One region of the Streptomyces spongiicola genome, then DNA from elsewhere that is predicted to be linked to it. Evidence: riboswitches for the same ligand, from Rfam matches in the RefSeq annotation. Region 1 holds a riboswitch; the other holds the start of a gene.
The links. A riboswitch is a leader RNA that binds a small molecule or an ion and turns the genes downstream of it on or off. The one in region 1 is predicted to bind cyclic di-AMP.
Positions count from the first base shown of each region.

Region 2: it holds a riboswitch for cyclic di-AMP, as region 1 does, so the genes downstream of both, DDQ41_RS14550 (M23 family metallopeptidase) here and DDQ41_RS09125 (transglycosylase family protein) in region 1, are expected to answer to the same signal.

Region 1 is NZ_CP029254.1:2,114,250-2,118,540, forward strand. Features, by position in the region: gene eno (phosphopyruvate hydratase) at 1-251, opposite strand, end outside; gene DDQ41_RS09125 (transglycosylase family protein) at 661-1,329, opposite strand; cyclic di-AMP (ydaO/yuaA leader) riboswitch at 1,333-1,502, opposite strand; gene DDQ41_RS09130 (transglycosylase family protein) at 1,753-2,721, opposite strand; gene DDQ41_RS09135 (cytochrome P450 family protein) at 2,885-4,171, opposite strand; gene DDQ41_RS09140 (nucleoside triphosphate pyrophosphohydrolase) at 4,264-4,291, opposite strand, start outside.
Region 2 is NZ_CP029254.1:3,322,439-3,326,729, forward strand. Features, by position in the region: gene DDQ41_RS14545 (PrsW family intramembrane metalloprotease) at 1-705, shown strand, start outside; gene DDQ41_RS14550 (M23 family metallopeptidase) at 1,069-2,103, opposite strand; cyclic di-AMP (ydaO/yuaA leader) riboswitch at 2,115-2,251, opposite strand; gene DDQ41_RS14555 (PP2C family protein-serine/threonine phosphatase) at 2,610-3,731, opposite strand; gene DDQ41_RS14560 (MerR family transcriptional regulator) at 3,961-4,291, opposite strand, start outside.

The DNA of each region.
Region 1 (4,291 bases):
GCGTCGTACCCGACCAGTTCGGGGCCGATCTGCTCGATGACGGCCAGGACGGCCTTCTCGACGCCCTTGCCCAGGTAGCGGTTCGGGTCGCCGTCGCGGAGCTCGAGGGCCTCGAAGGCGCCGGTGGACGCGCCGGACGGAACGGCAGCACGGCCGGTGCTGCCGTCGTCGAGGCCGACCTCGACCTCGACCGTGGGGTTGCCTCGGGAGTCCAGGATTTCCCGGGCTACGACGACGTCGATGGACGGCACGAGCATCTCCTTCTGGGATGTGACGCGTGAGGTGACACAGGCGGAGCCGTGTCGGTGCAGGGTCCCTTTGGCCTTGCGGCAAGAGCCTAACCGCCTGGCGGGCATCGGTCGGCAGATGCCCGCCCCGTGGGACGAAAAAGCGGACCGAACCGACAAAGGCCCCGGCTTGCGGCCTTCCCGGCGGCCGGCGCGAGCGCGGGGCACGGACGGGGAGGCCGCGCCGGGCCGGGGGCGGGGCCAGGCACGGGGACGAGGACCGAGACCGGGCCAGGGCCGCGCGCGGTCCGGTGGCCCGGCGGGACCACCGGAGCGCGGTCGGCCCCGGAGGCGCCGCCGGAGGGAGCCGCCCGGTCTCGCGCGCCGCCGGGCACCGGCCGGACGGCGCGGGACCGGTGCCCGGGGCCGGGCGTCAGCTCAGGTGGAGCTTCTGGCCGGGGTAGATGACGTTCGCGTCGTCCAGGATGTCCTTGTTCAGCTCGAACAGCTTCTGCCAGCCGCCCTTGACCCCGCGGTCCTCGGCGATCCTGCTGAGGGTGTCGCCGGCCTTCACCGTGTACTCGCCGTCGCCCTTCTGCACCGGGGCGGCCGGACGCTCGGAGCGCGTGGTCGGGGCCTCGGCCCGCCTGGGGGCGGGTTCGGCCTTCGGCTGGGCGGCCTTGGGGGCGGCCGGGGCGGCCGCGGCGGCGCCGTCGTACGCGGCGTTCGACAGGCCGGTGCCGCAGTGCGGCCAGGCACCCTTGCCCTGGCCGGCCAGGACCTTCTCGGCGATCTGGATCTGCTGCGCCTTGGTCGCCTTGTCGGCGGTGGAGGCGAACGCGGTCCCCCCGTAGGCGGCCCAGGTCGAGGCCGAGAACTGCAGCCCGCCGTAGTAGCCGTTGCCAGTGTTGATCGACCAGTTGCCGCCGGACTCGCACCGGGCGACGGCGTCCCACTCGGAGGCGGTTGCGGCGGACGCCGTGCCCGAGGCCATCAGCGGTGCGGCGATGGCGGCGCCGGCGACACCGGCGAGCGTGACGACACGGGTGGACCGCTGGAAGACCGTCGGGCGACGGCGCTTGCCCTTGCCGGAAAGCAGCATCGGAGTTCTCCTCACCGACGCCTGCGAGGTGAGCTGTCGGGTTCGGGCCGATGTGGTGCCCGGCCGTGCGACGAGCGCACGGCTCCACCCCTAGCCGGGCAGCCCTCCTCGGGCCGGTCCGGCACTTACCTTGGGTCCCCCGCTCCTGCCTTCGGCGCTGGCGCGACGACTGTTCCCGGCGGCCGCCGGCAGGATTCGGCGTGCGGTCGACGGGGCCCGCGTTGCGAGCGGTTCAGACGGTAGGCACACGCCTCCCCGATGTTCAAAGACGCACATCGGGGAGGAATCGCCCATATCTGATGCGACAACATGTCCGTTTTCGCAGGTGAGAACCCTGGCGATCGAAGTTGACCGCTTCGCGGCACCAGTTGACCGGAAGAGACTCATATCTCACTCGCACAGACCCGGACATAAGCGCCCGAACTACTGCGTCAACTCGCTCTCCTCCGGGCCGAGATCGAGGCTCTGGCCAGGCAGGATGAGGTTCGCGTCGGCGCCGACGACATCCCGGTTCACCTCATAGAGGGCGGGCCAGCCGCCGGGCACCTTGTTGGCGTCGGCGATCGACGAGAGGCTGTCGCCGGTGCGGACGACATAACCGTCTCCGGCGACAGCGCCGTCCCGCGCGGACTCGTCCCCCCTGGAAGCGTGGCGTCCGGAATCGCGCTCGTCGCCGGAATCGCCCGCCTGTGCCCCTTCTGCGGCCCCTTCGGCGGCCCCCTCGGCGGCCCCCTCCGCGGCGGGGACGCCCCGGTGCTTGCCCGTGCCCCCGTCGGCGGCGCCACCGGACGCCTGCGGACCCTCGCCCTGGCCGGCGGGCTCCGAGGACCCCGCCGAGGGCTCGGCGGACGGCGCGGGCTCCGAAGGCCCGGACGGCTCGGCGGACGGCGCGGAACCGGCGGCCGACGGAGACCCGGCGTCCGGCTCGGACACGGCGGCCGCCCCGTCACCGAACGAGGGGGCCTTCACCAGGCCGCCCAGCGGGTCGGTGGACGGGGTGCCGGCCGGCTGGGAGCCGCCCGTGGTCAGCCCCGTGATCACGCCGCAGCTCTGCCAGGCGGAGGCGCCCTGGGCGGCGAGCACCATCTCGGCGACGGAGATCTGCTCCGAGGGGCTGGCGAGGTCGGCGCGCGGCGCGTAGGCGGTGCCGCCGTAAGCCTCCCAGGTCTCCTGGGACATCTGGAGCCCGCCGTAGTAGCCGTTGCCCAGGTTGGCGCCCCAGTCGCCGCCGCTCTCGCAGTCGGCGACCCGGTTCCAGGTGGCGGTGTCGGCCGCTGACGCGGTGCCCGCACCGAGCAGCGGGATGGCGATGGCCGATCCGGTCACCCCTGCCGCGACGATGAGGGCGGGGGCCTGACGAGGTCGGCGGTGGCGGCCGTTCCCGGACAGCATGCGGTGTGCCTTCCGTGTGACTACAGAGAACGTCCGGGACGATCGCGGCGGTTGAAACCTCGACGGCCCGGAGTCGGGGTGAACGTAGCCGCAGTCCCGCCTCTGTCACAAGCCGATGCAGCGGAGATCACGTGAAAGTCACAAAATTGACGTAGCGTCAGATTCAGCGGGGGGTGAATTCAACGGGCAGAGTGCGCAATCCGCGCATGATGAGCCCCCCACGCCACCGCAATTCGGATGGATCGACCGCAAGCCGCAAGTCCGGCAAACGGCCGAGGAGCGCCGCCAGCGCGGTCTGCCCCTCCAGCCGTGCGAGCGGCGCGCCAAGGCAGTAGTGGATGCCGTGCCCGTACCCGAGGTGCGGGTTGTCCCGGCGGGCGAGATCGAGGGTGTCGGGCTCCGCGAACCGCTCCGGGTCCCGGTCCGCGGCGGCGAGCACGACGAGGACGGGGTCGCCGGTGGAGATGTCCCGCCCGCCGAGGGTGAGCGGCTCGGTCGCGAAGCGCCAGGTGGCCAGCTCCACCGGCCCGTCGTAGCGCAGCAGCTCCTCGACCCCGGTGGCCAGCAGGCCGGTCTCGCCCGCGGCCAGCGAGTCCTGGAGCCGCCGCCGCTGCCCCGGATCGCGCAGCAGCGCGTACGTACCGTTCCCGATCAGGTTCACCGTGGTCTCGAACCCGGCGAAGAGGAGGATGAAGGCCATGGCCGCGGCCTCGTTCCCGGTCAGGTGCTCCCCGTGGTCGGAGGCCCTGATGAGACCCGAGATCAGATCGTCACCGGGCGCCTCCCGCTTGCGGTGGATCAGCTCGGCCAGATAGCCGCGCATCCTCTTCACCGACCGGGCGACACCGCCCCGCGGACCGCCGCCGTGACGGATCATCATCCCGGCCCAGTCCCGGAAGTCGTCCTGGTCCTCACGGGGGACCCCGAGCATGTCGCAGATGGCGTAGATGGGGAGCGGAAAGGCGAACTCGTGGATGAGGTCCGCGTGGCCCCGCCGGGCGAAACCGTCGATCAGCCCGTCCGTCAGCTCCTGCACCCGCGGGGCGAACCCGGCCACCCGGCGCGGGGTGAACGCCTTGGACACCAGCCGCCGCAGCCGGGTGTGGTCCGGCGGGTCGATGTTCAGCAGATGCGTCATCAGCTCCGCCTTGCGCTCCCCCGGGATCCCCGTCTTCCCCTTCGCGTGCGCGGGCTCGTCGTGGTGCGCCGGGTTCTTGCTGAGCCGCTGGTCCGCGAGCGCCTGCCGGGCGTCCGCGTACCGGGTCACCAGCCACGCCTCGACCCCGCTGGGCAGCCGGGTCCGATGCACCGGCGCGTGCTCCCTGAGCCAGGCGTAGGCGGGGTACGGGTCGGTGGCGAACTCCCAGGTGAAGAGTTCGGGGGCGCCGGGGATGCCGGGGATGCCTCGGGCGCCGGGAGCGGCGGGGACGCGGGACGGCTGGTCGTGCATGCCTCGACGTTAACCCGAGGGCGTTCGGTCACCCGTTCGGCCGACCTCTCGCCGTTCCCCGTGGGTACGCCGACCGTACCCACGAGACTCCGTCAACCGTTCCGGTCCCGGGCCGCGGCC
Region 2 (4,291 bases), 1.2 Mb from region 1:
GAGGACCAGCAGTTCGGCACCTCGGGCTTCGCCTCCGTCACGGCGGCGACGTTCTTCGTCAGAATCGTGATGTCGCCGTTCGCCCATCCGCTGTTCACGGTGCTCACGGGCATCGGCTTCGGCCTGGCGGCGGCCTCGGCGCGGCACCGGAGGGTCCGCAGGGTCGCACTGCCGCTGCTCGGCCTGCTCCTCGCCATGGGCATGCACGCGCTGTGGAACGGCTCGGCGGTCTTCGGCCCGCTGGGCTTCTACGCGGTGTACGCGGCCTTCATGGTGCCCGCCTTCGGTCTGCTGACCTGGCTGGCGGTGTGGACCCGGCAGCGCGAGCTGCGCACCGTCGCCGCGGAACTGCCCGCGTACGCCGCGGCGGGCTGGCTGGCCCCGGCCGAACCGCTCGCGCTGTCCTCCATGAAGGCCCGCACGATGGCCCGGGACGTGGCGGGCCGCACCCACGGCCCGGCCGCCGCACGCGCGGTCTCCGAGTACGAGATCTTCGCCACCTCCCTGGCCTTCCTCCGGCACCGGGCCGGGCGGGGCGCGGCCGAGCCGGACTTCACCGCCCGGGAGCAGGAGCTGCTGCACCACCTCTGGCAGCGCAGGGGCGTCGCGGGCCCGGCCCTGACGTACGCCGCCCGTGCGACGGGCCGGGCCTGGCAGCCCCCGCCGCATCTGGACTACAGCGGCTTCAACCCGTACCGCGGCTGACCGCTGCTGATCGGTGGACGGGTCGAGACCGTGGACGCGGGGAGACGAGGGATGCGGGGAGACGGGGGACGCGGAGAGACAGGGGCACACCGGACGCGTGCCCTCCGGGCGGCCCGTCCCCGGGGCATGGCACGACCCCAGGTGGCCCGGGCGCCGGTGGGGCGCGTAGCCGGGCCGCCAGCGGCCCGGGCCGCCGGCGCCCGGACAGCAACGGCTCCCTGTCAGACCGGACGGGCCGACCGAGGGGCGGGCCGGGAGTTGCCGACGGGCCGAGGGGGATCAGATGGGCCGTGTGGCCGAAGGGCCGGGGGCCGGGGGGATTCACCGGGCCGAGGGACCCCACGGGCCCCACGGACCAGACGGTCAGACGGAGAGGCCCTTGCCTCGCAGCCAGGCGGCGGGGTCGATACCGTCACCACCCGGTGTGTGCACCTCGAGGTGCAGATGCGGGCCGGTGACATTGCCGGTGGCGCCGACCCGCCCGATGGTCTCGGAGGTGGAGACCTTCTGCCCCGCGCTCACGGTCATCGACGACAGATGGCTGTACCAGACCTCGGTACCGTCCTCGAGTTCCAGAACGATGTGGTAGCCGTACGACCCGGACCAGCCGGCCGACTTGATCGTGCCGCCGTGCACGGCCTTGACCGGGGTACCCGTCGGAGCGGCGAAGTCGAGACCCGTGTGGTAGCCGGAGGACCACAGTGATCCGGCCTGCCCGAAGGTGGAGGTGAGGGTGTACGACGAGGTCGGCAGGGAGTAGCTCGCCGCGAGCTTGGCGAGTCGCTCGGCCTCCGCCTTGCGCGCGGCCTCCTCCGCGGCCTTGCGCTCAGCCTCGGCGGCCGCTTCGGCAGCCTTCGCCGCCTCGGTCTTCTGCTGCTTCGCCTCGGCGGCGGCCTGCTCCGCGGCGGCCTGTTCGGCGGCCGCCCGCGCCTCGGCCTCTGCGTTGGCCTGCTGCTGCTCGGCCTGCTGGAGGATCCGGGCGCGCAGGGCCTCGCCCGCGTCGCCCCCCTCACCCGTGGTGTCGGCCGAGGTGAGCGGGCCGTCTGCGACGACCTCGTCAGCCGGCTCGTCCTGTATCAAGGAGCCCACGCCGGGCAGCGACTCGGGGTCCGGGAGTTTGTCCGCGATGACATCGGGCAGGGAGATGGAGACCGCGGGCTTGTCCTGGGCGGTGGCCATGCCGCCCGCGCCGACGGCGGCGATGACGCCGACACCGAGGACGGTGGAACTCCGCGCGAGCGCGTTGCGCTGCTTGACCACGCGGTGCCTGCCGCGGACGGGACGGACCGACTCCTCGGTCGGGTTCCACTCCTCCGCCGCGGGGGCGGAAGCCCACCGGTCGCCGGGTACCCACTGCGTAGTGGGGGGCTCCTGGAGGGCAGGCTCGTTGGACGCCACGGAGGCGTTCTCCTTTCCTTCCTTCTCACCTACCGGGTTAGCTGACGGGTTCGGAGCAGGAAGGTCTCCTTCGGGCACCGCGAAGTGCCCGATTCACCCCAAATAGATGGTTCCCCGGTTCCCTTGCGGGATTCGGCGCATGCGCACGGTGCCGCCTCTTGCGACGGCTGGGACGACCGCGCTGCGTTATCGAACGTTAATAGAGATCGAGGCCCGATTCCAAGCTGTTCCCGCTGATCGTTAGGAACGTTGGCCAGAGCTTAAGCACAACAACCGGTGCAAAATCGGCAAGTTGCCGCCCGTAATCGAGGCCAGCATTTCTGACAGTTCGTCAAATGTTATGCGGAGGGCTCCGCTTCGATCACGCTCCGTAGCGTCAGCCCATCGGCCCACCCCGGCCAACCCACCCGCCGTCCTACGCCACACAAGCACCACAAGCACCACAAGCACCACAAGCACCAACGGGACCTGCCACGGGAGGCCGGCGTCGTCCGGCGCCCCGCTGACTACCGCTCCCCGCGCCGGGTGACCGCGAGCAGCGCCATGTCGTCCGTCGCCGCACCGCCCGTGTGCCGGCGCACATCGGCGACGACCACGTCCAGCAGTTCCTCCGGGCCGGAGAAGGCACGGCCGCCCAGCCGGCTGCGCGGGTCGTACATCACACCGTGCGCGTCCCGTGCCTCGGACAGGCCGTCGGTGTAGAGCAGGAGCGTGCCACCGGGCGGATAGGAGGTCTCGGACACCAGATCGGGCCAGGTCCCCAGGTCCATACCCAGGGGCAGCGCCCGCTCGGGCGGATTCAGCACGAGCAGCGCGCCGTCCGCCGCGATCAGCAGCGGCGACGGATGCCCCCGGTTGACGATCCTGATCCGTTCTCCGTCGCCCGGGACCTCGGCGAGCACGGCGGTGGTGAAGCCCTCGGAACTCTCGGAGTTCTCGGAGTTCTCGGACCCGGCCTCCCACGCGCCCTCGCGCGCCAGCGCCCGCTCAAGCCGCTGCGCGACCCCCGCCAGCGAGGGCTCCTGCTCGGCTGCCTCGCGGAAGGCACCCAGGACCAGGGCCACCGTCCCGACCGCGCCCAGACCCTTCCCCCGCACGTCCCCCACGATCAGCCGCACCCCGTACGGGGTCTCCTGCACGGCGTACAGGTCCCCGCCGATGAACGCGTCCCGCTCGGCCGCCTCGTACCGGGCGGCGACCTGCAAGCCGTCGATCCGCTCGTCCGGAGTCGGCAGCACGGCCCGCTGCGCCGCCTCCGCGACGAACCGGGCCGACGCCAGGCGCTCCCCGCTCAGGCGCACGATCCGATTGAGGACGAGGGCCAGCACGGAGACCGTGAACACGGTCAGTATCTCCGTGATGGCCGGGATCCCCGTGAGTCGGTCGCTGTAGATGTGCATCCCGGTGACCGCCACGCAGGCGGCGACGCCGGTGGCCGCCGTCCAGCGCAACGAGCAGAAGGGGGCGGCGATCAGCGGTGCCGCCGTGAAGAGGGGTACGGCCGTGAAGGTGTCGGGTGTTCCCAGGTCGTAGAAGACCCCGCCCACGATCAGCAGCCACGGGAGCAGGGTGACGAGGCGGCGGCCACCGTTCTGCCACCCTTCCCCGCCGCGTTCTCGATGCCGCAACACTGTCTCCTGCCGGGTCCGTCCAGGCCGCGGACGGTACCGCGCCCCATTCAGGCTGACCGCAACAGCTCCGCCCGACGCATCGCCATCGGCCAACCGGCCCAGCCCGCGGGCACCGCCCCCGGCGGCCGCGGGTCACCAGGGGGCCCTCCTGGTGACGGGGCCGCGCGGGACACCGCCCGTCGGCGCCGGTCAGCGCCGGTCAGCGCCGGTCAGCGTCCGCACGCGGCTAGCGGTCTTCGCCGAGATGGCGCTCCGCGTAGACCTTCAGCGCGTCCCGGACGAAGGCCGCCGTGCCCTCGCCGTGCCGGTCGTAACCGGCCGTGAAGCGCGGATCGGCGACGTACATCTCACCCAGACCGATCACATACGACCTGGTGGGGGTGGCCGTCACCGAGAGCCACTCGCAGTGGCGCCGAGCGATGGCCTGGGCCTCCTCGCTGTCCGGCGCAAGCCCGTCCCTCAGAGCCTGCCCGAAATCGCGGGCGATCGCGACCTGGCGGTCCCGGAAGTCGCGCTTCTCCCGCGCGCTCAGCGAGCGCCACCAGCGGTCGCCCTCC